4 regions of the Weizmannia sp. FSL W8-1119 genome follow, and region 1 is predicted to be linked to each of the others. Evidence: riboswitches for the same ligand, from Rfam matches in the RefSeq annotation. Region 1 holds a riboswitch; each other region holds the start of a gene.
What was found. A riboswitch is a leader RNA that binds a small molecule or an ion and turns the genes downstream of it on or off. The one in region 1 is predicted to bind S-adenosylmethionine.

Region 2: another riboswitch for S-adenosylmethionine. It lies ahead of NSQ19_RS01280 (phosphoadenylyl-sulfate reductase); the one in region 1 lies ahead of NSQ19_RS01700 (bifunctional homocysteine S-methyltransferase/methylenetetrahydrofolate reductase).
Region 3: another riboswitch for S-adenosylmethionine. It lies ahead of metK (methionine adenosyltransferase); the one in region 1 lies ahead of NSQ19_RS01700 (bifunctional homocysteine S-methyltransferase/methylenetetrahydrofolate reductase).
Region 4: another riboswitch for S-adenosylmethionine. It lies ahead of NSQ19_RS06870 (assimilatory sulfite reductase (NADPH) flavoprotein subunit); the one in region 1 lies ahead of NSQ19_RS01700 (bifunctional homocysteine S-methyltransferase/methylenetetrahydrofolate reductase).

The regions. Positions count from the first base shown of each region.
Region 1 covers NZ_JBBOZL010000001.1:336,124-344,134, forward strand. The annotation lists gene NSQ19_RS01670 (DUF1648 domain-containing protein) at 1-380, shown strand, start outside; gene NSQ19_RS01675 (winged helix-turn-helix transcriptional regulator) at 425-748, opposite strand; gene NSQ19_RS01680 (VTT domain-containing protein) at 1,930-3,204, shown strand; gene NSQ19_RS01685 (DedA family protein) at 3,236-3,835, shown strand; gene NSQ19_RS01690 (LCP family protein) at 4,444-5,406, shown strand; gene NSQ19_RS01695 (hypothetical protein) at 5,399-5,998, shown strand; SAM riboswitch class I at 6,351-6,451, shown strand; gene NSQ19_RS01700 (bifunctional homocysteine S-methyltransferase/methylenetetrahydrofolate reductase) at 6,519-8,011, shown strand, end outside.
Region 2 covers NZ_JBBOZL010000001.1:237,163-245,173, forward strand. The annotation lists gene NSQ19_RS01260 (NAD-dependent succinate-semialdehyde dehydrogenase) at 1-279, shown strand, start outside; gene NSQ19_RS01265 (glycosyl hydrolase family 28-related protein) at 1,583-2,986, opposite strand; gene NSQ19_RS01270 (TIGR04104 family putative zinc finger protein) at 3,157-3,462, shown strand; gene NSQ19_RS01275 (hypothetical protein) at 3,492-3,671, shown strand; SAM riboswitch class I at 3,773-3,877, shown strand; gene NSQ19_RS01280 (phosphoadenylyl-sulfate reductase) at 3,969-4,694, shown strand; gene cobA (uroporphyrinogen-III C-methyltransferase) at 4,822-5,580, shown strand; gene NSQ19_RS01290 (sirohydrochlorin chelatase) at 5,587-6,327, shown strand; gene NSQ19_RS01295 (NAD(P)-binding protein) at 6,644-7,270, shown strand; gene NSQ19_RS01300 (YbaK/EbsC family protein) at 7,409-7,939, shown strand.
Region 3 covers NZ_JBBOZL010000001.1:2,092,561-2,100,571, reverse strand. The annotation lists gene gntK (gluconokinase) at 456-1,991, opposite strand; gene NSQ19_RS10280 (flavodoxin family protein) at 2,212-2,754, shown strand; gene NSQ19_RS10275 (DUF2584 family protein) at 2,770-3,813, shown strand; gene NSQ19_RS10270 (DNA mismatch repair protein MutT) at 4,227-4,625, shown strand; gene pckA (phosphoenolpyruvate carboxykinase (ATP)) at 4,644-6,230, opposite strand; SAM riboswitch class I at 6,407-6,555, shown strand; gene metK (methionine adenosyltransferase) at 6,700-7,911, shown strand.
Region 4 covers NZ_JBBOZL010000001.1:1,428,870-1,436,880, reverse strand. The annotation lists gene NSQ19_RS06890 (IS110 family transposase) at 1-706, shown strand, start outside; gene NSQ19_RS06885 (MerR family transcriptional regulator) at 979-1,722, opposite strand; gene NSQ19_RS06880 (hypothetical protein) at 1,773-2,291, opposite strand; gene cysI (assimilatory sulfite reductase (NADPH) hemoprotein subunit) at 2,489-4,201, opposite strand; gene NSQ19_RS06870 (assimilatory sulfite reductase (NADPH) flavoprotein subunit) at 4,219-6,075, opposite strand; SAM riboswitch class I at 6,196-6,296, opposite strand; gene NSQ19_RS06865 (2-phosphosulfolactate phosphatase) at 6,470-7,165, shown strand; partial or broken gene NSQ19_RS06860 (phosphosulfolactate synthase) at 7,158-7,670, shown strand; partial or broken gene NSQ19_RS06855 (phosphosulfolactate synthase) at 7,680-8,011, shown strand, end outside.

The DNA of each region.
Region 1 (8,011 bases):
TCGCAGGCCTGCTTCTCATTTTACTGTTTTTTGCGATTCAGCTTTCCTTTATTGTGCCGGTCCCGATCTTCTTGCTTTCATACGGGGGCATGGGCGCGGTATTGTTGATTGTGGCCGGGGCGGTCGTGCTCTCGGTTACCACCGGGCAGGGCGGCAGCCGCATCCGCGTGGGCAATGGTGCCGTTCAGGGCCGCTTCCAGTATGATGACGATGCGTATTGGAAACTCGGTGTTTTTTACTTCAACCGCAACGATCCTTCTTTATGGGTGGAAAAAAGGTTCGGAAGCGGCTGGACCCTGAACCTTGCGCATCCGGCAGGCTGGGCTATCATCGGGCTTATCATTCTGATTCCGCTTTTGCTTGCTGTTTTCTTTTCTTAAAAAAACAAGGGGGCTGCTCCAGAGAATGGAAGCAGCCCCTTTTATCATTCACTTTCAAGTTCAACCCATTTGTCCGCCCAATTTTGCACTTCATCAAGGACCGGTTTGATGGCCTCACCTTTTTCCGTCAGCCGGTATTCAATCCGGACAGGGCTTTCCGGGTACACTTCCCGCACAAGGATGCCCTGGTCTTCCAGCTCCTTCAGCCGTTCCGAAAGCACCTTCTGGCTGATATGCGGGATACGCTCCGCCATTTCGTTAAACCGCATCGGCCCATCAGACAGGACACGGATAATCACGCCAACCCAGCGTTTTCCCAATAGCTGAAACGCCTTTTCGAAACGCGGACATAAACTTTGGTTTCCCATTTTTGAAACGCACCTTTCTCATCAACCCTGCATTCCGGGGCTATATCAACAAAAGCCTTTTTAACCATTATACATGAATTGTAAACTTACTAAAAGTAACTAGCTAACAATCCCTGTTGTAAAAATATCCAGGGGAAATGCTGTGTTCGGCGGAAAAGCCGGCAAACCCGCGACAGGCAAAAACGGGACGGAAATGGCCCCATACGAACCGAAAAATCCACGGGAAAAAATGGGATGAAATGCTCAGTGAAACAGTGCCGCCTCCAAACAAAAAACGAAAAAGGAAATGCTCCGATAAGTCCTGTCCGGGTAAAGTTCTTCCAATCCATTGAATTTTCATATAAAATAAAGGGAGTAAAGAAAGGGAGGTTTTTAAGGTGAAAAAATTACTTTTCTATACAGCTGTAGGCTTTGCCGGCTACCAATACTTCAAGCTCTGAACAAGTTTTATGGGAACGTGGAAAAATGGCTCTCAAATTTTCAGCCATCAAACCGCAGCGGAGACGGGCAATCCGGCATACAAGCCTGAAGGCAGACGCTGATCGGGCGCAACCGCAATTACCACTGTTGCAACCAGTCAGGCGAACGCTTGGAGTTATCTCCCACCTGCACTTTGGCCATAAGGATGGGAGACCCCTTTTAAAAATCTGTTAAAATGGACATGGTCATTCAAGCCCTCTTCTAACCCCCGTCCACCCGTAAATGTAAAATTTTTCCCGGCCGAAAACAACAGGAAAGTCGTGAACTTTCCAATCCCCAATAAGATTGACAGGTGCAAAAATCATCCGGAGCCGGGTGAAGCATAGCGGCCGAAAGCGGATAAAATGAGTTTGAAAATAAAACACTGAATCTTGAAGGTTCCCTGGCAAAATACGGAAACCGAACCAATAAGCTCATGTAAAAAATTTCCCAAGGCCTGGTGAATAGCAGCCGAAAGCAGAAAACGCCATACCCGACTTGACGCAAAACGGGTGTAAAAAACGCGCCTGTCCTGGGGAAGAAAGCTGGTTTTAAAACTGAATGATTCCCTGCGAAGTGCCTATCCTAAAATAGGACAAATACCAAGTCTTAACCTTTTTGACAAACCTCCGCCTGATGCCCGAAAATGGCTGTAAGCGGGGTGAACTTTATGCAAACAAAAGCGGTCGTTTTTATTGACGCCGTTTAAGAGAGGGATACAAATGTCGGTGACATCATACGTCGATCAATATGGATATATTGTGCTGCTTTTGGCACTTTTGCTCGAAATGATTGCAGTTCCGCTTCCAGGCGAAGTGTTGATGAGCTATGCCGGTTATATGGTGCACCAGGGGCAGCTCAACTGGATCTTGAGCATTCTCATTGCCGCCACCGGTACATCTGCCGGCATGACAACGGCCTATTTTATCGGGCAGCGGCTCGGCGGCCCGTTTTTACATAAATACGGCCATTTTATCCATCTCGGCCCGGCACAGCTTGAAAAACAATCGCGCTGGTTTAATAAATATGGGAATAAATTGCTTGTTGTCGCGTATTTTATACCAGGTGTCCGCCACATCACCGGCTATTTTTCCGGAATTACGAAACTGCCATTCCGGTCATTTGCCATTTTTGCCTATTCCGGCGCTTTGATTTGGACAAGCACGTTTATTTCCCTCGGGAAGCTGCTTGGCCCGCAGTGGGAGCAGTTTCACGAAGCGGTCAAAAAATATCTCGTCATAGGCGGTATTGTAAGCGCCGGTTTAATCATCGCGTATTATGTGTTCCGCTATTTCCATAAGCAGATTTTCTGGGCGATGATGGCGGTGCTCCGGCGCGTTTTCATGATTTTCCGCAGCCGGGTCCGCGCCGAGTTTGTGATCATCGGCACCACGCTGGTGACATTGTTTTTGATTGTGTTAATGATCACAATGATTCAAAACCTTTTCAGCGAAGATTTCAGTGACTTTAACGAGGTGACCTCTTTAATCGTATCGCTTTTGTTCAAACACCATTGGGCAGGCGTCATGAAAGGGATGCTGGCGCTCAGCTCGCGGCAGGCGCTCATTCTCGTCATGGTGTTGACGGTTCTTTGGATCATTTGGAAAGGCAAAGATCGCACGCACGAATTTTTGATTATGCTGCTTGTTACAATCGGCGGGGAACTGTATCAAAATGTGCTGCATGAAGTGTTCCACCGGATGTCGGAAACGGAAATTCCGACGTTTTCCCACTTTGTCTTCTCATTTCCGAGCGACCAGGCGATGATGATTCTGATCATTTACGGCTATTTTACATATCTCGTCGTCCGGCACGCTGAGATGTTTTGGGTCCATACGTTTATGGATGTACTTCTTTTAGCTGTTTTGTTGTTCGCAGCTGTCAGCCATATTTATTTCAGCCTTGAAGTGCCGAGCAACATTGCGGGCGGTTACGTTTTCGGCGGCGTCTGGCTTGGCTTAAATATTTTATTGCTGGAAATTTTCCGTATGATATGATGGATAAGAAAGCAAATGTTGGAGGGGAAACATGTTCTCAGATTTTGTCACACAAATTTTAACAGCACTCGCTGATCTGGGTTACTTCGGTGTTGCACTCGGGCTTGCGATTGAGATTATCCCGAGCGAGATTGTCCTTGCCTATGCAGGTTATTTAATTTCCCGCGGAGAGATCAATTATTTTGGGGCCATTGCAGCAGGCACACTCGGCATTTTGATTGCCCAACTGATTTTATACTGGATCGGTGCATACGGCGGGCGCCCGTTCCTGCTAAAGTACGGCAAATATTTGCTGATTCACGAAAGGCATCTCGATCTCGCGGAAGAATGGTTCAACAAGTACGGCGCCGGCGTTATTTTTACAGGCCGTTTCATCCCGGTCATCCGCCAGGCCATATCGATCCCGGCCGGCATTGCCAAAATGTCGTATTTCAAATTTATTTTTTTCACGCTGCTTGCGACCATTCCTTGGGCGGTGCTGTTTATCTTTCTCGGTGAACGTCTCGCATCAAACTGGGCACAAATTGATGACGTCGCGGCTCCTTATGTCAAGCCGGTTACCATTATCGCGATCATCATCATTGTGCTTTATATCGCTTACTCGATGTACCGCAAGAAAAAAAGAGCCTGACCCTCTATTCAGGGGCCGGGCTTTTTCCGTACCAAACCGGCCATGTGATGTGGGGAGTGCAACCCGTCTGCACAAAGGCGGGTGCCGGATTTTGAGCCTGCACAAAAAAGGGGTTAATATGGATGAAAAAGCAAGCCGGATTTGCATCTTGCCTGATCACAAGAAAAAAGATAACGCCGGAAGCTTAAAACAACCTTAACAGGCTGAAATTCTGAAAAAGGGGCGCGCTTATCTGCTGCGCCCGAAAAAAACCGCCTGCACAAGGGTGGCGGCCAAAAAAGGGGGCATATGAAAAAAACAGGTTGTAAGCTCTCTTGCAAAGAAAAGCATACCTGCCAACACTTAAAAAATGCTTAAAATCCCGCACCTCTCGGCCATAAAAAAACGCCTGCACAAAGCAGACGAACCAACTAAAGCTCTTACCTGATGACAAACATCAATATACAAGTGGAAAATAAAAAACACCTTAACTTTACCTAAAATTTATGTGAATTTCCCCACCATCTATTTTCTCGACAAAAAATAACAAAATTTCATCAAAATTTTCGTGACAAATTGCCGCATTTAGATAATAATAATGAAGACAGACTACTAAAACGAGGGATTCTATGGAGTCAAGAGTAGCGAAAAAAAAGAAAAAACGGTCAAGAGTCCGCTGGCGCAGAGTGTCTCTTATGCTCTTTTTACTGCTCATCGTTGCCGGCGCGGTTTACACAGCCTATCAATACTACGCCGGAGTTCATCAGACAGACCCGGAAGATGCCTTAAATATGGACAATCTGGAATTTAATGGTAAAAAGGATGCAAATGGCCGGACCAATATTCTCCTTCTCGGAATTGACCGGCGTGGCAAAGAAGATTCAAGAACCGACACCATCATGATTGCCCAATATGACCCGAAGAAAAACCAGGTTAAGCTCATTTCGATTATGCGTGACATTTATGCCGAAATCCCGGGGTATAGAAACTATAAAATTAACACTGCCTATTATCTTGGCAATTTGAACCATCAAAAGAAGGGCGTTGAACTGCTCCGCCAAGCACTCAAAACCAATTTTGACATTGATGTGCAATATTATGCACTCGTCGATTTCCAAGGCTTTGTTAAAATTGTCGATACCCTGGCGCCTCAAGGCATTGAAATGAACGTCGAACATAAAATGTCGAAAAACATCGGCTTGACGCTTTATCCTGGCAAACAGCTCATGCATGGGAAACAACTCCTCGCCTACGCACGGTTCAGACATGATGCGCAAGGCGACTTTGGCCGGGTTGCTCGCCAGCAAAAAGTGCTTAAAGCGCTCCAATCTGAAGTCTTCAGCGTGAACGGCATCGCCAAAGCACCGAAACTGCTCGGAACCATCCAGCCGTATATGGCCACCAACATGAGCAAAATGAACATTCTTGCGCTCGTTAAAGACGTCATGGTCAATGGCAACCTTAAGGTCAAAACAATGACCGTACCGGTTGCCGGTACCTATACCAATGTCAGTTATCCGGGCGTCGGCGCCGCGCTCGAAGTGGACAAAGAAAAAAATACCGAAGCCATCAAACAGTTTTTGGATGAATAACAGGGGGGCCGGTTCCGGCTCTTTTTTTTGTAGCAGACAGAAAGCCGTACCGGGAGCAAATTGTCTTTTTGGAGAGCTCAAAAAGACAAAAGAGAGCCGTACCGGGAGCAAATTGTCCTTTTGGAGAGCTCAAAAAGACAAAAGAGAGCCGTACCAGGAGCAAATTGTCTTTTTGGAGGGTTCAAAAAGACAAAAGAGAGCCGTACCAAGAGCAAATTGTCTTTTTGGAGAGCTCAAAAAGACAAAAGAGAGCCGTACCAAGAGCAAATTGTCCTTTTGGAGGGTTCAAAAAGACAAAAGAGAGCCGTACCAAGAGCAAATTGTCTTTTTGAATGGCTCAAAAAGACAAAAGAGAGTCGGATCAGGGGCGAATTGTCCTTTTGGAGGGCTCAAAAAGACAAAAGAGAGCCGGACCAAGAGCAAATTGTCCTTTTGGAGGGCTCAAAAAGACAAAAGAGAGCCGGACCAAGAGCAAATTGTCTCTTTGGAGGGTTCAAAAAGACAAAAGAAAGCCGGACCAAGAGCAAATTGTCCTTTTGAAGGGCTCAAAAAGACAAAAGAAAGCCGGACCAAGAGCAAATTGTCTTTTTGAAGGGCCCAAAAAGACAAAAGAGAGCCGGACCAGGAGCAAATTGTCTTTTTGGAGGGTTCAAAAAGACAAAAGAGAGCCGTACCAAGAGCAAATTGTCCTTTTGGAGGGTTCAAAAAGACAAAAGAGAGCCGTACCAAGAGCAAATTGTCTTTTTGGAGAGCTCAAAAAGACAAAAGAGAGCCGTACCGGGAGCAAATTGTCCTTTTGGAGGGCTCAAAAAGGCAAAAGAAAGCCAATTAGACAATAGGGGCGAAACCGCATCCAATATGAATTTCAATTTCCCCCTTGTCATGTCACCCGACAAAGTGTAAAGTATAAATAAGTCAAAATTTTAAGTACGTTCAATCGAATAGCCTTATCAAGAGAGGCGGAGGGACTTGGCCCGATGAAACCTCAGCAACCAGCCATACGGCACGGTGCTAAATCCAACAGGTATACCTGAAAAGATAAGGAGAATGTTGTCATCTTGCCTCCTTTTCTGGGAGGCTTTTTTCATATCATTCAAAGGGAGTGTAAAAATTTGAACCTTCTCGAAACGTTAAAAAACCGCATCCTTGTTGCAGACGGGGCAATGGGGACACTGCTATATGCATACGGCGCCGACACATGTTATGAGTCATTCAACCTGACCCATCCGGAAGACATCCACGCGATCCACCGCGCCTATATCGAAGCAGGCGCATCGGTCATCCAGACAAACACGTACAGCGCCAACTATATCAAGCTGGCACAGTATGGCCTGGAAGAAAAAGTAAAAGATATCAACAAAGCGGCTGTCCAGATCGCAAAAGAAGCGGCAAACCGTGACACATTTATACTCGGCACGGTCGGCGGCATCCGCGGCCAGCGCAAAACCGAAGCAACACTTGCCGAAATCAAGCGTACGTTCCGCGAGCAGATTTTTCACCTCCTGAACGAAGGAGTTGATGCCCTGCTTTTGGAAACGTATTTTGACGCGGAAGAACTGTATACGGTCGTAGACATTGCGAAAAAAGAAGCGGATGTCCCGGTCATCGCCCAGTTCTCGCTTATCGAACCGGGCGTGCTCCAAAACGGAACCCCGGTCCGCGATGCTTTCAAGGAACTTGAAAACCGCGGCGCTGATGTGACCGGCCTAAACTGCCGGCTCGGCCCGCACCACATGATCCAGGCGTTCGAAGAAATCCCGATACCGAAGCGTGCCTTTTTGTCCGCATACCCGAATGCGAGTCTTTTAGATTACGAGGAAGGCCGGTTCACGTTCACAAATAACGCCGATTATTTTAAAACATGCGCCGAAAAACTGGTCGAACAGGGTGTGCGCCTGATCGGCGGCTGCTGCGGCACGACCCCAGCTCACATCAAAGCAATCGCAGACGGGGTGCAGGGGCTTTTGCCTGTCACAGAAAAAACGGTCCGCCCACCGAAAATCGAAATCGCAGCCGCCCCGGCGCAGTACGAACCGCCGTTGCATGAAATTGTAAAAAAACGCCATTCCGTCATTGTCGAATTGGACACACCGAAAACGCTGAACACAGCCCGCTTTTTCGAAGGGGCAAAAGCGCTGCACGACGCCGGCATCGATGCCTTGACAATGGCCGACAACTCGCTTGCAAGCCCGCGCATCAGCAACACAGCGATTGCTTCAATTTTAAAAGAGAAACATGGCATCCGGCCGCTTGTTCATATTACATGCCGTGATCGTAATTTGATCGGGCTGCAGTCGCACTTAATGGGTCTTGCTGCGCTCGGGATTGACCAGGTGCTTGCCATCACGGGGGATCCGACAAAAATCGGCGACTTCCCGGGAGCGACGAGCGTATACGATTTGTCATCCATGGAACTGATCGCAATGATCAAGCAATTCAATGATGGCATTTCCCATTCCGGCAAATCGCTTCAGCGGAAAACAAATTTTTCCGTCGCAGCTGCATTTAACCCGAACGTCCGCAATCTCGATAAAACGGTCGGGAGGTTGGAACGCAAAATCCGCCACGGTGCTGATTATTTTATCACCCAGCCTGTCTTCAGCAC
Region 2 (8,011 bases), 99 kb from region 1:
CTTGCACCGGTAACGAAATTTACGGATATTGATGAAGCAATTCGGCGTGCCAATGATTCCATTTACGGTCTTGCTGCGTATGTGTTCACGGAAAATATTTCAGAAGGCATTCAAATTGCAGAGGGGCTGGAATATGGCATTGTCGGGCTGAACGACGGGCTTCCGTCCACGCCGCAGGCCCCATTCGGCGGTTTCAAGCAGAGTGGTCTCGGCAGGGAAGGCGGCCGTTACGGCATCGAAGAATTTTTGGAAGTCAAATATATTTCGCTCGGTTTATAAGTACCTGGATCGGCCTGCAGGAAAAAAGTGGGATCTCTAAAAATGGGGATCCCACTTTTTTGATCCTAAACCAGTTGCGGTACTTGGCTCGAATGTTTTTGAGGCAGATCCGGGGAAGTGGTCCAAAGGTCTTTTACAGGCTTTCAAAAAGACAAAAAGGGATCAGGCCAGAGCTCAAAATGTCCCCTAGAAGCCGTCAAAAAGACAAAAAGGAATGGGATCCGCCCCCAAATGTCTTTTTAAGACGTTTAAAAAGACAAAAAGGATCTGGGCAGTGGTCCAAGTGTCCTTTAGAGGCCTTCTAAAAGACAAAAGGAAATGATTCCCACCCTGAAATGTCCCCTAGAACACTTCAAAAAGACAAAAAGGAGGTGGGACCGAGTCCAAATGTCTTTTTAAAACGTTCAAAAAGACAAAAAAGGATCCGGGCGGAGGTCCAAACGTCCTTTAGAGACCTTCAAAAAGACAAAAGGCAATGATTCTCGCCCCAAGATGTCCCCTAGACGCCTTCAAAAAGACAAAAAGGAGTGGGGATCGAGCCAAAATGTCTTTTTAAGATGCTCAAAAAGACAAAAAGGATCTGGGTAGTGGTCCAAGTGTCCTTTAGAAGCCTTCAAAAAGACAAAACGGGGGTGGGACTGAGTCCAAATGTCTTTTTAAAACGTTCAAAAAGACAAAAAAGGATCCGTACGATGGTCCCAATGTTTTTTAGAGGTCTTTAAAAAGACAAAAGGCAACAAATTTCCCGGGAAAGCGTCCTTTATGGTGAAAGGAAAATAACACAATTGGTCGGGAAAAGTATTCGCAACTTAATGAGAGAAAAATTGCGATAATATTACTGGCACGAGTGCTATGAAAGACATGTCACAACAAATTTCCGGGCATTGGCATCAAGGAAGACAAAATGTCTTTTACTCGAGAAGGAGCACAAAGTCGGCAAAAACTTTGTATAGAAATGTCTTTCCGCGCCCGCATTCATGACAAAAGACACCAAGTTTCCCCGGGAAATGATCTTCAAACGATGATGAAAAGGAAGAATCCAGGGCTTGCTGAATCAGCAAAATAATCGGAATTGGCAAGGATCCCAAGGATTTTGCCGAACTTTAAATGCAAGGGTTTTAAAAAGATGTAGAAAAAACTTTGAATTCGAAAGTCATTTTACCCCCCTTTTTTGCAAATATCGCTTCTATTGGTGGCAAACATGAAGGCTGGACTTGCAGGGTGAATCGGATAAGAAGCTATTATCCGATTCACCCTGCAAGTCTTGCTTAGATTCTCTCTTTATTTATGAACAATCCAAGCATTACAACAGTACGCATTTGTCTTTGCCCTTGATCCGTTTCGCATTTTGAAACCCGCTGATTTCTACATTTTTCAAGATAACATTTTTTGCACGGTACTGGATGGCGACAACAGGATTTCCCTTGAAATCGTAATCCGGGTCGCCAAGTGCTGTCAGCCCGTTAATGACAACGTTCCGGTAAGCGGAAACAACGAGGCTGCGCGGCGTTGAACCTTCATATAAATCCGTAAACACCGGCGCGATGGAAACAAGATTGGCCGCCACAATATGGTCCGCGCTTTTCGAATCGCTATCCTTACCTTTATGGTGACCGATATGCCGGAAATTGAAAGAACGGTTGTCGCGGACAGAAAGATGGCCGTAAAGGTGGACATGAGAAGCAGCCGAAGCATTGTGGTGGGCTTTGATTTCGACACCTCCGAAACAGCCGCTTGAAGCATTATTGTAAAGCCAGACATGGCGCGACCCGTCATCAATCTCAATGCCATTGGAGTTGGAAAACCCTTTTTTGTGGGCCTTTCCACTCGGGTTGTAACAGAAAGAATTTGAAATAAAGCAATAGTCGCTATGGTGGGTGGTAATGCCGTCATCACCGAATCCGCTTGCCGTAAGCCCGTCCAGCCAGATATAGCGGCTCCTTCCCGGGGCGAGAAAGCCGTCGCCCAAATAATGATACCGGGCAGACGATACATCAAAACCATGCAGGCCGGCCCCCGCCGCCTCCACATTTTTCACCCAGCCGAACGTGACGTGCGCAAAAGTCAGACAGCTTGAACGGTTATTTCCTGCTGCCGTTCTTTCCTCATTTCCGAGCCTTTCGACATTCCAGTCCAGCGTGAGCCCTTCCACTGATATATGGTGATTGCCGCGGTGGAAATGGGCGTTTTGGATAAGACGCGTTTTTTTCGGCGCATGCGGATGGAGTTTGATGACTGTTACGCCTTTTCCGCTGCCGCAAAGGCATGTCCATGAAGGCAGCTTAAGCCCCTTTACAAGATAAACGCCTTCCGGTACGATCACTTTCACGCGGCCGTTTCCCAGTGCTTTTTGGAATGCCGCTGTGCAGTCGGTTTTTCCATCGCCGGCAGCCCCGAAATCTGCCACATTGACTGTACGGGATGCCACAGACAGCAGCCGGCTGTATGCTTGATCCAATATCGTTTTCCATTCCGGGTAGACAAGGCCGTTCTGATCTGCAAGGGTTTTATACGGTTCAACCGGATATCTCCGGTTCAGCAGCAGCCGTGAAAGGGAAAACGGTTTGTGAAATTCCGGCTGGCAGTATTTTTGAAAAAGCGCTTCATTTTCCTGGATTAGGGTACCCGGCTGGACTGCCCTGCGTGAAAGCTGGCGCAGCAGCATGCCGTTTGTCCGGGGGTCATGATGCTTATCCAAATGAATCATTTTTTCACCCCGCTTTGCCTTCATTCAGTCTCTGTCATTGGATATATGTAGTTTACCCCCGCAGGTTGGAAAATGCACTGAAAAAGGAAGACTCTTTTCTAAATCATTGTTGTTGGCATAAAAAAGATTGAATTTTATGTTAAAATCGAAGAAAAGGAAGGTGGAAGTCAATGAGCCTGCCAAAATGTTCTGATTGTAACCATCCATTTAAGTGGATTTATATCTTTAAGAGATTATGGAAGTTTGACCAAACCATAGAATGTCCAAATTGTAAAGCCAAGTTATATCCAAGTTTGAAGTTTCGAAATAAAGTTGGATATTTTTCCCTGCTTTGCTTTTTCATCTCATTTGGACTAATGATATTGGGCATTCCAAAAATTGCATTCATAACACTAATCATCATTATTTGGGCTTGTTTGATTCTTATGATGCCTTATGTTTATTCGTTTGATCATAAAGAAAGGCCTCTATGGTAAAAGGGAACGAATAGTTGTCGCCCTTTTAAATGGCTTCAAAAATCCAGGTGATGATGAAACGCGGAGCTGAGCCGGTACGCCGCAAGTTTAAAGGTGAATTGATGAACCGATTTGGTACAGAGCAAGATTTGAAAAAAACACATGCAAGCAAAGATTGGAAACCATTTCATCAAATGAGAAAGAAAAAGGTGGCCCAAAACTACATGTAACACTTTTCGTGAAAATGGGCCTTATTTTCTTTATCAGAATTTTTCGTTGACGAATAGCATAAGAAGGTATACAATAAACTTTAAGCTTATATGTTGTTATTTTCTTATCAAGAGAGGTGGAGGGAAGGGCCCTGTGAAGCCTCGGCAGCAGGTCCGAAAACGGGTACTGTGCCAATTCCTGCAGGTGGTGGCCTGAAAGATAAGAAGATTTCCCGGGAATGGATATCTTCTTACTTCAGGGTAAGAAGATTTTTGTCGTTTAATCCTTAGTAATCGAATAAGAAAGAAGGGAATAGAGTGGAGCAAACGCGGCTCACATATGAACAGTTTACGTCGGATCCGTTTGCAGTGTTCGTGCCGGAAGATGAAACAAAGGGCGCATTGGAAATTTTGCAGTGGGCATATGGCACGTACGGTAAATCAGTGGTATATGCGTGCAGCTTCGGCGCAGAAGGAATGGTGCTGATTGATCTCATTTCGAAAGTCAGAGAAGATGCGGATATCGTATTTTTGGATACGGACCTGCACTTTCCGCAAACTTACGAATTGATTGAAAAAGTGAAAAAGAAATATCCGGCTTTAAATATCCAAATGAAAAAACCGTCGCTTACGCTTGATGAACAGGCGGCGCAATACGGATCTGCCCTTTGGAAAAGGGATCCGGACCAATGCTGCTATATCCGGAAAATCAAGCCGCTTGAAGAAACGCTGCAGGGAGCGTCGGCCTGGATATCCGGCTTGCGGCGGGAGCAATCGCCGACAAGGGCGAAAACGAATTTTGTCAATAAAGATGAAAGGTTCCATTCGATTAAAATTTGCCCGCTGATTCATTGGACATGGGATGACGTTTGGAACTATATCAAGTCCCATCATCTTCCGTATAACGAATTGCATGACCAGGGATATCCGAGCATCGGCTGTTTCCCGTGCACACGTGCTGCTGGAAACAGCGACTCAAGAGCAGGAAGATGGGCGGGCTTTCATAAAACCGAATGCGGGCTGCATACGGTTCAGAAAAAGTAAGGCTGCCCGGTGGTGCTGCGGCAAAAACGGCCATCCCTTCTAAGCCGCTGCTACAGCCACTCCGGGAGAAGTGGGCGCATAAACCAAACCAACCAGTTATCCGATTAAGTTTAAAGCAGGTGAAGAAATGAGAAAAGTATATTTAGTCGGGGCAGGGCCCGGCGATTCGGAACTGATCACAGTGAAAGGATTGCGCATGATCCGGGAAGCGGATGTCATTTTATATGACCGCCTGGTGAATCCGGATCTGTTAAAAGAAGCAAGGCCGGATGCGGAACTCGTCTACTGCGGGAAAAAGCCGGACGCCCATACGATGTCGCAGGATACGATCAACCACCTGCTTGTGAAGTTTGCCAACCAAGGCAAAACTGTTGTCCGTTTAAAAGGCGGCGATCCGTTTATATTCGGCAGAGGCGGGGAGGAGGCGGAAGTACTGGTGCAAAAGCATATTCCGTTTGAAATCGTTCCGGGGATTACGGCCGGTTCCGCCGTGCCCGCCTATGCCGGCATTCCGCTCACCCACCGCGGGCTCAGTACATCCGTTGCTTTTATCGCGGGCGTCACGAAAAAAGGCGAAGATCTTGATGCATACTGGTCCAAATATGCGGGAATTGATACACTTTGCATTTATATGGGCGTGAAAAATCTGCCGCTCATCTGTGCGCAACTGATAAAGCACGGCAAATCGCCGGACATGCCGGCTGCACTTATCCGCTGGGGCACGACGGAAAAACAGGAAACCGCGGTCGGCACGCTTGGAAATTTAAGTGAAAAGGCGGACGGGTTGCGCAACCCATCGCTTTTGATCATCGGAGAAGTGGTAAAACTGCGCGATGAGTTGAAATGGTTTGAACAGCTTTCCGCTGCTCCGGCCTGTACCGGGTGAACGGGTATGAAACAAGGTGTTTTATATGTCAGCCACGGCAGCCGTGTGCCCGAAACCGCCCGGGAAGCAACAGCGGCAATCCGGCAAGCGATGGCACAGGTGGATGCGGATCTCCAGGAAATTTGTTATCTGGAAATTGCGGAACCGGATATTGCAGCAGGGATTGATGCGCTTGTCCGGGGCGGCGCAGGGCGTATCGCCGTTGTGCCGGTATTGCTGCTGAGTGCCGGGCATTATTATGAGGATATCCCGCGTGCGATCCGGGAAGCGAAACGACGTTATCCGCATATTGTGTTTACGTACGGCCGCCCGCTCGGCGTCGGGGACCGGATCACCGGAATTCTGGCGGAAAATATTTTGGAAACCGGCATGCCTCCGGGTGCCTGGATTCTGCTGGTCGGACGCGGCAGCCGCAATCCGGAAACACTGTGCGATTTTGCAAAAATTGCGGACGGGCTGGGCGTGCAACTGGGGGCAGAACAGATCAAAACGGCTTATTTGGCGGTGCTTGAGCCCCGTTTTGATGAGGCGCTGAAGGAGCTGGCCGCGGCCGGGCGCCCGGTGGTTGTGGCCCCATATCTTTGGTTCACCGGCGTGCTCGTCCGGTCGCTGGAAAAGAAAGTGGGCATGCTGCAGCGGGAAGGATATGATATCCGGCTGGCACGGTATCTCGGCTGTCACCCGGATATGGCGGACGCATTGGCCGGCCGGGCAAAGGAAGCGTTGGGTGCAGAGGCTTTTATTTGAGATTCCGGGACCTTTTTTGCCCCCGGAAAGCCTGGGGGAAGCCTGCGGCGTTTTCTATTGTGAACCCCTCCCTTATTTGGGGGAGATGCAGTTTAAAAAATGCCTGGGTGCGGTGTTTCAATGTGCGTACCGGCACTTTTTTGGGCCCGATCAGCCTGAAAGATGCCCGCGGTCCGGCGCTCCATTGTGCATGCCGGCACTTGCCCGGTTCCGGCTCCCCAGGAAACGCTGGAAAGGGAGCGTACGGGCACATTCACGAAAATGGCAGGAAGCACGAGGCGTTTCTGCACCGGATAAACTGGAAAGGAGATCAGGAATGGTTTGGGTACCGGTTATGGTCAATTTAGACGGGAAGCAGGCTGTGGTCATCGGCGGCGGAAAAGTGGCGGCACGCAGATTCCGGCTCTTCCAGGAAGCGGGGGCATGCGTTACCGTCGTGAGCCCGCACCTGAACGATGAATTGCAGGTTTTGGCGCAACAACACGCGTTCATTTGGAAACAGAAAACATTCGAACCGGAAGACATCCGGGAGGCCGATGTGGTTGTTGCAGCGACAAATGATCCGGAGACAAACAGCCGGATTGTTGCACATGCCCCGGCCCAAGCCCTCGTGAACGATGCCGGCCATGCGCGAAGCGGCAACCTTGCTTTTCCGGCGTTTTTCCAAAAGGGCAGGCTTTCCATCAGTGTCTCTACAGCCGGGGCAAGCCCGAAACTGGCTTCCCGCATTGTAAATGAATTATCCAGGCATTATGATACGAACTACGCCCAATATGTGGATTTTTTATACGAGTGCCGCCAGCTTCTGAAGCAGCCGCAGTTTTCTGCATCGGAAAAAAGCGAGTGGCTGGAAAAGCTGCTTGGAGAAGCATACCGCAAGCCTGAAAAACAGCAGGAAGCCTTGTCTTTCTTTCGCAGCCGCATGCAAGGGACTGCCCACTGAAAAACGGATGAAGATTAGCGCCCATCTTTGGGAAATCAGCCGGTGTGCCCGGCGAAAAACTTGGCAAGCCCGTTTGCAACCCGGAATGGCTTCCGTTACAATAGGGTTAAAATTTTCACAAAAAGGAGTGTCGCCTTCATGTCATTGGAAGATGTCAAAGCTTATTTTAAGCAGTGGGACCGGGAAGAAGATGTGCTCGTCCTGCCGTCATCAAGCGCGACGGTTGAACTTGCAGCTGAGGCGCTGCACACGGAACCGGAACGGATTGCAAAAACGCTTGCGTTCAGGGGTACCGGTGGGGAAGAAGCCCTTCTTGTTGTCACCGCGGGAGATGCGAAAATCGACAATAAAAAATTCCGGCAAACATTCGGCGGGAAAGCGCGGATGCTGTCACCAGAAGAAACGCTCGAGCATACCGGCCATGCTGTCGGCGGCGTCTGCCCGTTCGGTTTGAAAAAAGATTTGCCGGTCTATATGGACGTCTCACTCAAACGGTTCACGACTGTATTTCCGGCATGCGGGAGCGGCAACTCGGCAATTGAACTGACCTGCGAAGAATTGTATACATACGGGAAGGCCGAAAAATGGGTGGACGTCTGCAAGGGCTGGAAAACGGTGGAAGATTACCAGCAAGTAGCTGGGACTGGTGTCTTATCGGATCCGCAATAATCTACGTGTCGCTTCAGACTTGCCTTTGAGATGGAAAGAGGCCCCGGGTACGCGCCGGAAAATGCTTGATAT
Region 3 (8,011 bases), 1.8 Mb from region 1:
GAACGCCTAATCAATTAAAAATCTATTTTGCCGGGTTGGGGGAGAAAAGATAAAACGAGAACGGTGCCGGAGACCAGCCGGATCGGGATGTTGCGTTTGAACCTGTTCCTGGCTGGGGCCGGGAAAGCACATTTCTGTCCGCGATCGGGGGCAATATTCAAAAAGGCTGCACCCTTTAAACAGCTAAAGGGGCAGCCTTTTTTATGAGCAGGATACCATCGCTTGCCGCGTGTCCATGGCCAGTTGAAACGCCGGTCCTTCGCAAATTTTAAAGCGGAATGGCCGTGTTCCATCCATCCCTGTCTGTATCTTCTAAATTGTTCCATGCGCAAAGCGGACGACCTGGTTTTGCGAAAAGCGCCGCGATTTCAAATCGGCCCAAAAGCAAATGGCACAGCTCCATTGTCTCCCGTCAAATCCATGCGTGTCCGTTGTTTTTGCCCTTCACGCCATTGTTATTTCACCCATTTCCGCTGAAATGCGGCAATGTTGGTGTATTCCCCTTCAAGCAGGCGGGAGATCCGGATGTAAATCGGGAGGATCTCTTCGTATACCGCAGTATTTTCCGGAATCGGGCGATGGGTGTGCGTGGCGCCGATCCAGTCTGAGACGGCCGAGAAATCATCTATTTCGCCGAGCGCATACATGCCAAGGACGATCGCCCCGAGGCAGGAGCTTTCAAAACTTTCCGGCACGACGACTTCCTGGTTGAAAATATCAGCGAGCATTTGCCGCCACAAATCGGAGCGGGCAAAGCCGCCGGTCGCCTGGATTTTTTTCGGGATGCCGATCATTTCCTGAAGCGCCAGCATAACCGTATAGAGATTATAAATCACGCCTTCCAGCACGGCGCGGACCATATGCTCGCGTTTATGGTGCAGGCCGAGGCCGAAAAACGATCCCCTTGCATCCGCGTTCCAAATCGGCGCGCGCTCGCCGGCCAGGTACGGATGAAAGATGAGCCCGTACGATCCCGGGGCAACACGGGCGGCAATTTTCGTCAGTACTTCATACGGATCAATGCCGAGCCGTTTTGCCGTCTCGACTTCGGCTGCGGCCAGTTCATCGCGCACCCACCGGAACGTCATGCCGCCGTTATTGACCGGCCCGCCGACGACCCAGTGGTTTTCCGTTAACGCATAGCAGAAAATCCTTCCCTTTGGATCGGTCACAGGTTTATCCGTAACGGTCCGGATCGCGCCGCTTGTCCCGATCGTGATCGCGACAACACCGGGGTCGATCGCATTCACGCCGAGATTCGAAAGCACCCCGTCACTTGCGCCGGCAACAAACGGCGTGTCTTGCGGAATGCCGGTTTCGGCCGCATATTCCGGCGCAAGCCCGGTGAGGTAAAAGGTTGTCGGCACAGGTTTTGACAGCTGTTCTGCCGTAATGCCGGCCACATCCAGCGCCTCTTTGTCCCAGTCCAGGCCGTGGAGATTAAAAAGGCCGGTCGCAGAGGCAAGCGAATAATCGACGATATACTGCCCGAAAAAGCGATAAAAAATATACTCTTTAATGCCGATAAACTTGAACGTTTTTTTGAACAGCTCCGGTACATCGTGGCGGAGCCATGTCATTTTGGAAAGGGGGGACATCGGATGGATAGGGGTGCCGGTCCGCCTGTAAATGTCCTGGCCGTGCCATTCATCCTTTATTTTTTTCGCCCATTTTGCCGCGCGCGCGTCAGCCCAGGTGATGCAGTTGGTTAGCGGTTTGCCGCCTTTGTCCACTGCAATCAGGCTGTGCATTGCGGAACTGAACGAAACGAGTTTTATTTCGGAAGGATCAACGCCGCTTTTGGCGATCGCTGTTTTCATCGAGTCAATGACGGCGCGGAAAATTTCATCCGGATGCTGCTCGGCGACCTGGGGGGACGGGCTGTAAAGCGGATAGCCTGCATGGTGCATGCTGATGACTTTTCCTTTTTCGCCGAATAAAACAGATTTTGTTGATGTTGTACCGATATCTACGCCTAAATAATAGGTCATCGAAAGTCAATCTCCTTTATGAACCTGCTGCTTCAAAATAATTTTTACAGTTCAGTGTTTTTTAAAAATTTTTTCCAATACCTTTATTTTAACTGAAAGCGCACGGTTTTTAAAAGTTTTTTGGAAAACCGCCGGAATCCGAATTGCTTGACAGGCGCCGGCTGTGGCCGACATACTGGCATAGAAAGTAAAAAGTAAATGGATAAAAGAGGTTACAGCCATGACGATTGCAGTGATTTACGGAAGTTCGCGCCCGCGCGGCAATACAGAGCTGCTCGCGGAACGCGCAGTGGAAGGCATGCATGTGGAGCGCTTTTATTTAAAAGATGCGCGTATTCTTCCGGTCGAAGACAAACGCCACACGGATTCAGGGTTTTCGAAAGTGGAGGATGATTATAGCATTCTCATCCAGCATATTTTAATGTGCGATACGATTATCTTTGCAACGCCGATTTACTGGTACGGGATGTCGGGGCTGATGAAAAACTTCATCGATCGCTGGTCACAAACATTGCGGGATCCGCAGTTTCCGGACTTTAAAAAAAGAATGTCGGAGAAAAAAATTTATGTGATTGCAGCCGGCGGGGATATGCCGCGTGTCAAAGGGCTGCCGCTGATCCAGCAGTTTGCATATATTTTCGGCTTTTTAGGCATGCGTTTTGACGGTTACATTCTTGGAGAGGGCAATAAACCCGGCGATATTGTACATGATAAAGAGGCAATCTTTGCAGCGGATCAATTAAACGAAACACTGAAAAGGTGATGCAATTTGAAGACCGTGATCGAAAAGCAGCTTTTTCCGTCCCCGAATCCGCATGTGCGCATGTATCTGGTGACATACTGGTCGGACGGCCTGAAAGTGAAAGGGTTGCTGGCAGAGCCGGATGACGGGCGCATTTATGACGGGTTTTTATATTTGCGCGGCGGCATCAAAAGCGTCGGCATGGTGCGGCCTGCAAGGATCGGCGAGTTTGCGTCGGAAGGGTTTATCGTTTTCGCGCCTTTTTACCGCGGCAACCGGGGCGGGGAAGGCGATGAAGACTTTGGCGGAGATGATATGCATGATGCGTATTTTGGCTTTGACGTATTGATGGAGCATGAGCGGGTAAGCGGGCGTGTCCACGTTTTCGGATTTTCCCGCGGCGGCATCATGGCACTCGGCACCGCGCAAGCCCGGCCGGCCGCGTCTCTTGTCACGTGGGGCGGCGTTTCGGATGTTGCGCTTTGTTATGCGGAACGGGTCGATTTGCGAAAAATGATGAAGCGCGTGATCGGGGGCACGCCGGAAAAATATCCAGAACGGTACCGGGTGCGGACGCCGCTGTATAAGCTCGGGCAAATTGGTTGCCCCGTTCTCGTCATCCACGGGGAGCAGGATCAAAATGTGTCCGTGGAACACGCCATTCGTCTCGAACGCGGGCTCAAACAGCTTGGAAAACCGGTTGAAACATGGTATTTCCCGGAGCTTGGCCACCATTTCCCGCCGCCTGTAAACCGGCGGGTTGTCCATGATGCCAGCGTTTGGATGAAAAGGCATTCCGCACATGATACAATAGAAGCAACGACGGAGGTGAGCCGAATGGGAATGCCGATGGAACTCGATACGATGCTCGTGACGAACGGGAAAGAAGAGCGTATTGAGCAAAACCTCTTTTTGCTGAAGCAACCGGGTTACTGCGTGTATCCGCTTGATACGCCAGTTGAAATCCGGAAAAAGAAGGAACACGGGCCGAGCGGGAGCGCTGTCATCCGCAAACTGGAATGGGAAAACAATACAACGATCGTTCATTATGAACTGGTTTCTTTGAACACGCCGAATTAAACAGGCGCCGCACCATGATCCGCGGCGCCTGTTTGGTTTATCAGGACGGGCGGACGGGAATTTTACAAGTGCAATGCCCGGCTGATTTTACCGGAGAACGCCGGGATCCGGCCAAAGGGCAATGCCTGGTGAACGGAACTGGATCAGCTTGCGAGTAGCGCGGAGAAAAAACGGATCCGGCGGCGGAATATTGGCAGACGCAACACACGCCTTGCAAGTGCGCCGCCAGCCTGGTTTTTCGGGATGAAATGGGCAAGATTGAAAATACTAATCGTAAGAGAAAAGGCCGGCTTCTGAAGCTGGAAAAAGGAACAGGCCGAAGCGATTTAAAAAGGGCCGGCCCAAGCATCCGCCATAATGGATACTTGAAGGAAAAGGGGCCGGCTTTTGCATTTGCTAAAAAAGGAGGAGGAATGCCAAAGATGGAAACGGGCTACAAAAAAGCTTGCGGCGCATATGCCGTCATTTTTGATGCGAAAAAAGAAAAAGTCGGGGTGGTGCCGTCGGGCAGCGGCTACAGGCTGCCGGGCGGGGAAATCAGCCGCGGGGAGTCTGAACTTGCCTGCCTGATGCGGACAGTCGGCGCGGATCTTGAAATCGCGGGCTTTTTAGGCAAAGCGGCACAGGAAACGGGCGCGCGGTCCATGGATGAAGGCCTGTTTTATTTGGGAAAATGGGGACAGCCCCGCAAAGGAAGCCATAACCTGGAATGGCTCAACCTTCACGAGGCTGCGGAAAAAATGGCCGGCGCCCACCACCAATGGGCAGTGCAGGAAGGAATCAGCGCCGTCCAGGCAAGTACCTGGTTTTAGCCGGGCTCCCGCTTATGCTTAAATAAGCGGGCCGCCGAGTTTTTCAATATCATCCGGCACTGATGAAAATTGCCGGAAATTTTCTTTGAACCGGGCTGCAAGTTCGAACGCTTTTTCACGGTAAGCCCGCTTGTCCACCCATGTATCTTGCGGATAAAGGACTTTCTCCGGCACCCCTTCAATACGGGCCGGGATGTGCAGCCCGAAAATATCATCCTGCCGCGTTTCCACATTTTTCAGTTTGCCGTTTATCGCAGCCCGGACCATGGCCCTCGTATAGCTTAATTTCATGCGGGAACCGGTTCCGTACGGGCCGCCTGTCCAGCCGGTATTGACAAGAAATACCTGGACGTTGTGCCTGCCAATTTTCTCTCCGAGCATTTCCGCATAAACGGCGGGCTCAAGCGGCAAAAACGGCGCGCCGAAGCAAGTGGAGAACACAGCTTCCGGGCGCGTGACGCCGCGTTCGGTGCCGGCCAGTTTGGAAGTGTAACCGCTTAAGAAATGGTACATGGCCTGCTCTTTTGTCAGCCTGCTGATCGGCGGCAGGACACCGGACGCATCAGCCGTCAGGAATATAATGGTTGACGGATGGCCGGCCATGCCGGAACGGGCAATATTGCCGATGTTTTCAATCGGGTAAGCAGCCCTTGTATTTTCCGTCAGTGCATTGTTGCCATATTGCGGCCTACGGGACACCGGATCTACGACTACATTTTCAAGTACGGTCCCAAACCGGATTGCCCGGTAAATTTGCGGTTCTTTTTCTTCTGTAAGCCCGATGCACTTTGCATAGCATCCGCCTTCAATATTGAAGACGCCGCTGTCGGACCAGCCGTGCTCATCGTCCCCTATAAGCGCGCGCTCCGGATCGGCGGAAAGTGTCGTTTTCCCGGTCCCGGACAAGCCGAAAAACAGGGCCGTATCGCCGTTTTTCCCGGTATTGGCGGAGCAGTGCATGGGAAGGATGCTTTTTTGCGGCAGCAAATAATTCATGATGGAAAAAATGCTTTTTTTCATTTCGCCTGCATATTCCGTTCCGCCGATCAGAATCATCCGGCGTTCAAGTGAAATCATGATGAACGCTTCGGAATTCGTGCCGTCAAGCGCCGGGTCTGCTTTAAACAGCGGCGCGGAAAGAATGGTAAATTGCGCATCGTGTTGATTGAGTTCCTCCGCATCCGGCCGGATAAACAATTGATGCGCGAATAAATTATGCCAGGCGAACTCATTCACGGTCTGGATCGGAAGGCGGCTTTTTGGATCGGCACCCGCAAAACCTTTAAACACAAAAATTTCGTCTTTCCCTTTTAAATGCCGGACCATTTTTTCATAGAGCCTGTTGAACACGCCGGGAGATACCGGCTGGTTGATTTTGCCCCAGTCGACACGGTCTTTTGATTCGGAGTCGACGACAATAAATTTATCTTTCGGCGACCTTCCTGTGTATTTTCCTGTTGTAGCAGAAATGGCCCCTTCCGTTGTCAGCACAGCTTCTTTCCGTTCAATAATTTTTTCCATTAATTGCGGCACGGAAAGCTGCATGCGCACATTTTCCCCCGACAACAAAAACTTTAAATCGTCAGAAGCGCCAATCAGATCCATTTTCATAAACCGCCCCTTTGAATAACTTATTTCGCTTTAAACGATATCAGTATAACATATTCATCCGTTTATTACATACTTTTTTCCGGGAAAAATGCAGGGGGCAAAAGGGCAAATGGTGAAAAAAGCATTGACAGCGCCTGCTAAATTGCGTATGATTTTACTTTGAACGGATACTCTTATCCCGAGCTGGTGGAGGGACGGGCCCGATGAAACCCAGCAACCCGCCTCTGGAACAGGCAATGCGCTCGCAACGCAGCTGCCGCTTGACTTCCAGGCAAAGGTGCTAACCTGCAGCAAGGAATGTTTCCTTGAACGATAAGAGTGAAAGGCGCGATTGATTGAAGTCAAAACCTTTCCACTCATATGAATGGGAAAGGTTTTTATTTTTGGCTTTGTACTTAAAATGAATCGAGTTTAGGGTATGAGTACCGTTTCCAATATGTAACCATATAAGGAGGAAAAGCGGATGTTAAAAGGACGGCATTTGTTCACATCGGAATCGGTGACGGAAGGCCATCCGGACAAAATTTGCGACCAGATTTCCGATGCCATTTTGGATGCCATTTTAGAAAAAGACCCGAATGCCCGCGTTGCCTGCGAAACTTCCGTCACGACAGGGCTCGTGCTCGTCACGGGGGAAATTTCCACCAATACATATGTGGATATTCCGAAAGTGGTGCGCAAGACCATTAAAGAGATCGGCTATACGCGCGCGAAATACGGGTTTGATGCGGAAACCTGCGCTGTTTTGACATCGATTGACGAACAGTCCGAAGATATTGCGCGCGGCGTTAACCAGGCTTTGGAAGCCCGCGAAGGCGGGATGAGCGACGAAGAGATTGAGGCAATCGGAGCCGGCGACCAGGGCCTGATGTTCGGGTTTGCCTGCAATGAGACAGAAGAGCTGATGCCGCTTCCCATTTCGCTTGCCCACAAGCTTGCCCGCCGTCTTGCTGAACTCCGCAAACATGAAGTGATCCCGTATTTGCGCCCGGATGCGAAGACACAGGTGACAGTTGAATATGATGAGAACAACCAGCCTGCCCGGATTGATACGATTGTCATTTCAACGCAGCATAATCCTGACATCAGTGCCGGGCAAATTCAGGAGGATATGAAAAAATACGTCATTGAACCGGTTGTGCCGGCAGACTTACTCGATGCGGATACAAAGTATTTGATTAATCCGACCGGCCGCTTTGTTATCGGCGGCCCTCAAGGGGATGCCGGGCTGACCGGCCGCAAAATCATTGTCGACACGTACGGCGGCTATGCACGCCACGGCGGCGGCGCATTTTCCGGGAAAGACCCGACGAAAGTGGACCGTTCCGCTGCTTATGCCGCCCGCTATGTTGCGAAAAATATTGTTGCGGCCGGCCTTGCGGAAAAATGTGAGGTACAGCTTGCGTATGCGATCGGGGTGGCGAAGCCCGTTTCCATTTCCATCGATACGTTTGGGACTGGAAAAGTTCCGGAAGAAGTGCTGATCGAGGCGGTTGAAGCCCATTTTGACCTGCGCCCGGCCGGCATTATCAAAATGCTCGACTTGCGCCGCCCGATTTACAGACAGACCGCTGCGTACGGGCATTTCGGCCGCGATGATTTGGATGTGCCTTGGGAAAAAACGGACAAAGCCGGGGCGTTGAATGAATTCGTCCGCAATCATATCGGAAAATAATGGGAAAAAGAGCGTGCCTGGTATACAGGCCGCTCTTTTTCATGCAGCGGGGGGAATAAGGGAGGCATTCGGAGGATAAAACGCCGGTGACGGGAAGCGC
Region 4 (8,011 bases), 1.1 Mb from region 1:
GGATACATCGGTCTTCGGCCATGCCATAACGGAATTTTTGCTTGAGGCCTATAGCCTCGATGAAATTGCCCAAATGCCTCTGGAGGACTTAGCGATGTATCTCCAGACCAAAGGCCATGGCCGCTTTAGCGATCCCGAGGATTTGGCCGCATCCATCCAAAAAGCTGCCCGGTCCTCTTACCGGCTTTCTAAATGTGTGGAGGATTCGATTGACTTGGTCCTGGGCAGTTCTATTGAGATCATCCGGCATCTTAAACGCCAAATCAAGGATTTGGATAAGGCGATTGCCCGCGTTCTTGATGGAATCCCGAATACCCTCCAGACCATTCCGGGAATAGGCCCGGTGAGCTGTGCTGGGATTCTCGCTGAAATCGGCGACATTGAGCGCTTTGACGACCAAGCCGCGATCGCAAAATTTGCCGGATTGTTCTGGCCCCGCCACCAATCGGGTGATTTTGAGGCTGATGACAAAATGCTTGCGCGTACAGGCAATCGTTATCTCCGGTATTACCTGGTTGAGGCTGCCAATCTGGTCCGGCGACACGAACCTGAGTACCGCGCCTTTTACCAAAAGAAATATCGTGAGGTGCATAAGCACTCACACAAACGCGCCCTCGTCTTAACGGCAAGAAAACTGGTGCGCCTGATCGATGCGCTGCTCCGCAACGATCAAATTTATGCGCCGAAAAAGAAGGTGACGCGATGAGGTAACCAGGTAACCATCATCGATAGCCTGAACTTGAAAACTTCCAGATTATTCCAATTATCTGGAGGCTTAGTTCAGTATTGCCATTTTTATGACATAGAGCCAACAAAATTTCCAATTCACTTGTTTTTAACCCTTGACATCACACCGTAGGACTTGTCATGCTTTCTCTTTATTGTAAGACAAGTTTCATTAATTTTCCAATTTATTTTGAAAGGCGGCAAACGAAAAAAAGAAAGCAGGAGCCCCTTTTTTGGCAGCTCCTGCTTTTTTTATTCCTCCGTTTGATTCGCAAATTTCGCCATGGCTGCGGCCATAAACGTTGCAAGCCCTTCGCCAAATTGATCAATGTTTTTTGTAAACCGGCTGTCTTCTATATACATTTGGCCAAGCCCTTTAAAGGCTTCCGGCGTATAATTCCCGAAATGGCGGTTTAAAAAATCAAACCATTTCCGGATCGCTGTCTGCGCTCCTTGTGCGCGCGGGTCCGTATGGCGGATGGCGGCAAGCTCACGGTAAATTTCGTTCATCTCATCAGCCAAAGCCAATTTTTCATCCCCGCCAAGCGTCGCCATTTTCGCTTCCGCTGCATCTACTGCCTGATCCCCCCATTTTTCGCGTGCCTCACGCTCATACGGATTGTTGTCAAAGCGGAAACCGGCAAATTTTTCTTCACTGGACATTTCCATTCCCTCTTTCTCTGATTGGATTGTTTTTTCGATCAAGGCAATCATTTTCGCGAGCCGCTTCTGTTTTTCAATCAGCAAATGGCGCTGGAGCTCGAGCGCCCCGAGCCTGTCAAACGAAGGGCTTTCCATGATTTCCTTGATCTTTTGCAAAGGGAAGCCCAATTCCTTGAAAAATAAGATTTGCTGGAGCGTTTTTAGGTTTTCTTCCGAATAGTGCCGGTAACCGGACGGTGAAACTTCAGCCGGTTTTAGCAGCCCGATGTCGTCATAATGGCGCAATGTCCGGATGCTGACGCCGGCCAGCTCTGCAACTTCTTTAATTCTCATCGTGCAGCCCCCCTTCCTTTTTTACTGTAAGGGGTGACGCAGCGTGAGGGTCAAGACATTTTTTCAAGTTTTTCCTGGAGGGCAAACAGCACTTCGTAAATTTTTACGAAAGCTTCCATGAGCGGCATTTCTTCCTTGAAACCGGGCACATCGTTCAACGGAAAGTTCACATCCCAGATGCCTTCATTGCCATCAAAAACGATTTCCCCTTTCCCGTCTCCTTCGAGCAGTTCAGACAACCCCGTTTGAATCGCCGGCCCGTATTTCTTCTGCACTTTGAGCCCGAGCATGCAATTGTAATGGCCGAAGACATCATCCAGCTCAAGGGCAATCCCGTCGATGCCGATGATGCCAAACCAGTGTGACGCGATGTAAACATATTCTTTCCTATGCTTTTTCAAATAGAGGACAGGTTCATTTAAAAACACCGCCGTTTCCACTGCAAGCGTCTCATCGGTTTCCTTGCTGCACCGTTCAATAGATGCATCGGCAAAACGGGCGGTACCCTCTTTTTCAACAATTTCTTTTTCCCTGACAGCATCTTTGAAAAAATCCTTATAGCGCTCCAAATACGCTATTTCTTGTTTACATAATATTATTATAGTATCCTTTTGGTTTTCGATATATGTTTTTAAATTTTTTCCCAGCATGGCAACCATCCTTTATGAGGTATTCTGCTAAACAGTATGTCCCAATTGGAAGCTTTTGTAAAGAAACAAAAAACTGTGCCCGGAGAATAAAATCCTTCTAGGCACAGTTTGTAAAATTATTTATTCACCGCTGCCGGTTTATGAAAATCACGTCCGTCACGGATCGCTTCTACAATTCCGGCGCGGATGACGAAATCCCCGAAATGTTCGCCTTCCTGCCGTTCTTTTGCATATTGCAAAAGAATCGGGCGCAGTGACGAGAGGATCTCTTCTTCCCCGATATTTTCCTTATAAAGGCAAGCAAGCCTGTCGCCGGTGAAGCTGCCACCCAAATACAAATTGTATTTTCCGGGGCCCTTTCCGATAAAAGCCATTTCCGCAAGCGCCGGCCTTGAACATCCGTTCGGGCAGCCCGACATCCGGATGACGATTTCTTCTTCGCGCAGCCCCGCTTCGTCCAAAATCTCCTCGATTTTTCCGAGCAGTTCCGGCAAGTACCGTTCTGCTTCCGCCATCGCAAGGCCGCAAGTCGGGAATGCGACACAGGACATCGAGTTTCTTCTGAGGGCGGAAGCATGCTTGCCGTCCGTCAGATGGTATTTTTCAACCAGTTCGTCAATCTTTCCTTTCATTTCGTCGGTTACATTGGAAATGATGACATTCTGATTCGGGGTCAGGCGGAACTCGCCCTGATGGATTTTTGCAATTTCGCGCAGCCCGGTCATCAAAGGATAGCCGTCAAAATCTTTGATCCTGCCGCTTTGGACAAATAACGTCAAATGCCATTTGCCATCGCCTTTGATCCAGCCGTAACGGTCGCCGTTATGGTCAAAATGGAACGGGCGGGCCTCCCCGAGATCCCAGCCGAGCCGTTCATTCAGTTCCGCCTTGATCCATTCAAGCCCCCGCGCGTCAATGGTGTACTTGAAACGCGCATTTTTCCGGTTCGCGCGGTTGCCGTAGTCGCGCTGGATCGACACCACTTTTTCCGCCACTTCAATCACCTGGTTCGGCGTGCAAAAACCGATGATCCGGGCAAGCTGCGGATATGTTTTCGGATCGCCATGGGTCATGCCCATCCCGCCGCCAACCGCGACATTAAACCCTTCAAGCTTCCCTTCATTCAAAATGGCGATAAACCCTAAATCCTGTGAAAAAATATCGACATCATTGGAAGGCGGCACAGCAAACCCGATTTTAAACTTCCGCGGCAAATACTTCGGGCCGTACAGCGGTTCGGAATCTTCCTGCTCTTTTGTATCAATGATTTTTTCATCTTCCAGCCAGATTTCATGATACGCGGAAGTCCGCGGCAACAAGTGGTCGCTCGTTTTTTTCGCCCATTCATACACCTCGGCATGCACATCCGACTGGTACGGGTTCGGGTTGCACATCACATTCCGGTTCACATCCCCGCACGCAGCAAGCGTCGTCATGAGCGCATCGTTCATTTCGCGGATGGCCTGCTTTAAATTCCATTTTAAAATGCCATGCATCTGGAATGTCTGCCGGGTCGTCATACGCAGCGTTCCGTTCCCGTATTTTTGCGCCAGTTCATCCATCACAAGCCACTGTTCCGGGGTCGCAACGCCGCCCGGAATGCGGACACGCACCATAAACTGGTAAGCCGGCTCCAGTTTCTTTTTGCGCCGCTCGTTGCGGATATCCCGGTCGTCCTGCTGGTAGCTGCCATGAAATTTCAACAGTTTATTATCGTCCTCGGATATCGCACCGGTCAGCGGATCTTTGAGTCCTTCCGCAATCGTTCCTCTTAAAAATCGGCTTTTTTCTTTTATCGTTTCAAGCGGATCAAGTTTTTTATCAGCCATCTTCCTGCCCCTCTCTGTTAATACACATCACGCTGGTATCGTTTTGCCCGTCGCATTTCCTGTAAATAATCCTCTGCCTCTTCCCTCGCCATATTGCCTTCTGTTTCAAGAATGTGAAGCAGCGTTTCCTGGACGTCGCGGGCCATGTGCTTCTCATCACCGCACACATACACACAGGCGCCTTTTTCAAGCCATGCATAAAAATCTTTGCTTTTTTCAAGCATCCGGTGCTGGACGTATATTTTTTCTGCCTGGTCGCGCGAAAAAGCCACATCCATCCGTTCGAGCACGCCATTTTTCAGCCAGTTTTGCCAGTCAAGCTGATACAGAAAATCCGTCGCAAAATGCTGGTCCCCGTAAAACAGCCATGTTCGGCCGGTGATCCCTTCCGCTTCCCTTTCTTCCAGGAAAGAACGGAACGGCGCCACGCCTGTTCCCGGCCCGATCATGATCACCGGCACATCCGGGTCAGCCGGAAGTTTGAAATTCGGATTGCGGTGGACATAAACCGGCAGCTTGTCTCCCGGTTTTATCCTGCCTGCGACTTGCCCGGAGCAAACTCCTTCGCGCACCCTTCCGTTTGCTGTATAGCAGTCCAGTGCAATGACAAGATGGACTTCATCGGGGTTCGCTTTCCAACTGCTTGCGATCGAATAAAGCCGCGGCGGCATTTTCCGGAGCATTTGTACAAAAGCTTGCACTTCCACTTTTTCCGGCGGATATTCCTCGACAAGATCGATCAGGCCCCGTCCTTCAAGGTATGCCTTTGCCTCCGCTTCATTTTCAAGCAAAGCCGTAAGCCCTTTGTTTCCGAAAAGCACGGCTGCCTGCTGAAGCAGTGGTTTTGTTAATCTCGTAATTTCATAATGTCTGAGCAATGCTTCCCTGGCCGGCAGTACTTCCCCTTTTTTATTGATCGGAACCGGTTCTTTTGGATCCCAGCCGAGCTTTTCGATCAGCCGTTCCACGAGTTCCGGGTCATTTTCCGGGTAAATCCCGATGCTGTCCCCCGGTTCAAATGTAAAACCGGAACCTTCAAGGGATAATTCGATATGGTGCGTTTCTTTATTGGACCCTTCCCAGTTCAAATTGATATTTTCCAGCACTTCCGCCTGGAACGGGTTGGATTTGGAATAATCGGTGTTTGCAGGCCGGGTGGCATCGGCAGCGGTTGAAGGCGGCAAGGCAGATGACTGGAGCACGCCTGTAACCCCTTCAAACCATTCCTGGGCGTCTTCTTCATAATCCACATCGCAATCCACTCGCGGATAGAGCCGTTCCCCGCCCAACTCTTCCAGCCTCTTGTCGATCTCTTTTCCGACCTTGCAAAAAAACTCATATGTCTGGTCCCCAAGCGCCAAAACGGAAAAAGGGACCCCGTCCAGTTTTGGGGCTTTTCTGCTGTGGATCAGCTCATAGAAAGACAATGCGTTGTCGGGCGGGTCCCCTTCCCCTTGTGTGCTTGTAATGATGAGCAGATACCCTGCATTTTTTAAATCTTTCGGCTTGGCCGCATCGAGTGCCGAAAAAGATACGGCAAACTGCATTTCTTTTAATCTGGCGGCGAATGCTTCGGCAAGCGCCTGGGCATTGCCTGTCTCGGAACCAAACAGCAGCGTAACCGTTTTGGTTGCCGTCTGTACCGGCTTTTCAGCAACAGCTGTACTTCCCGGGGGATTCGTTCCTTGTTCGGCAAACGGATAGGTTAAATATCCGCTCAGCCATAATTTTTGCTGATCCGTTAACATTTGCAGCAGTTCATTTAACTTTTCCGCCTGTTCTTTACTAAACGGGCTGTTTTGTACACTTAACGGCAAATCTTCCACCTCGCAATGTTTGCATGCACTTTTCATTTGTTTATTTATGTATGACATCCTAATCCAAATAGACATAGAAGTTTACTTGGATTTTAATCCGCTTCTTTCCATGAGAAGCACCTTCGAAAAAAGCTCTTCTTACAAAGATAAGAAGAGCCGGCGCACAATGGTCAACTTCTCTTATCTTTCAGACGATTGTCTGCAGGAATTGGCACAGTGTTTTTCAACCTGTTGCCGAGGCTTCAAAGGGCCTTTCCCTCCACCTCTCTGGATAAGAAGAACGAATCATTATTTAGAAATCATTGAAAACATTATACAATCAAATGCGGCGGGAGTCAATTCTTTTTTGAACAGACGGGGGCGATAAAAAAAGAAAAGGGTGGCAAGTTCCGCATCAAGCGTCCCTCCAATATACTTTATGTATCTTTTGCACAGAATGAGGGGGGAATGGATGAACATCCACATTTACCAGGGGAATGAGATCACGCCGGAAGACGGGGATGCCAATATTGTGATCGATGTGATCCGCGCGTTTACGGTTGCCCACCATGCCTTTTTGGGCGGCGTAAAAGAGATATGGCTGGCAGACTCAAAAGAAGCGGCTTTTTGTATCAAAGACAAATACCCGCATGTCTTGCTCACGGGCGAAGGGAACGGGCTTCCGATACCGGGATTTGATTTGGGCCATTCACCGGCCGCCATCGCCAAACAGCCGTTAGCCGGCAAAACGCTGGTGCAAACATCCACAAACGGGGTAAAAGCAGCCTTCCGCGCCCTTTGTGCAAAGGAAGTCTATGTTACCGGCTTTTCGAATGCAAAAATGACGGCAAAATGGGTCCTGCGCAAATGGAAAGGCAAAGACAACGCCCGCATCAACATGATCGCTTCCCATCCGACGGGGGAAGATGACCTGGCATGCGCATTATACATGGAAAGCATCCTTACCGGCTCCGGCACGATAAAGCCGGAATCAGTGATCAAGGAGATTGTAAATGCCAGTGTTGCAAAGAAATTTCTTGATCCCGGACAGCCTGCATTTAACCCGGCTGACCTAGAATTTTGCATCAACGAAAGAGACTGCGGGTTTGTTATGAAAATTGATCCAACAGGAGAATTTCCAACGATCGTGAGGGTTGAAGATGAATGACCATGGTTTGACACTGCCTTTACGCAATGAGAAACCGCGGGATTGCGGAATCACCATCTTAATTGACAATGGCATTCCGCTGAACTTTTTTAAAGATACCATGAACAGTGCAGCCCCTTATATTGATTTCGTCAAATTCGGCTGGGGAACATCGGTGGTTTCGCGCCATTTGGAAGAAAAAATAGATCACCTGAGGCAAAACGGCATTGCCTTCTTTTTCGGCGGCACTTTATTTGAAAAGTTTGCCAGCCAGGGAAAGACGGATCGGTACGTTCAATACTGCCGGCGGTTTGCATGCGAATATGTTGAAATCTCAAATGGCACCCTGCCGCTGTCCAATCCGGAAAAGTGCCATTATATTGCGGAATTTTCAAAGGAGTTTAAAGTGTTAAGTGAAGTTGGCTCAAAAGATACTGCCAAATCAATAGCCGACACGCCGGCGTTATGGCTGGAATCGATTAGCCGGGATTTAGAAGCAGGCGCATATAAAGTGATGACAGAGGCAGGGTGCCATTTGGAAGAAAAAATAGATCACCTGAGGCAAAACGGCATTGCCTTCTTTTTCGGCGGCACTTTATTTGAAAAGTTTGCCAGCCAGGGAAAAACGGATCGGTACGTTCAATACTGCCGGCGGTTTGCATGCGAATATGTTGAAATCTCAAATGGCACCCTGCCGCTGTCCAATCCGGAAAAATGCCGCTATATTGCGGAGTTTTCAAAGGAGTTTAAAGTGTTAAGTGAAGTCGGCTCAAAAGATACTGCCAAATCAATAGCCGATACGCCCGCGTTATGGCTGGAATCGATTAGCCGGGATTTAGAAGCAGGCGCATATAAAGTGATGACAGA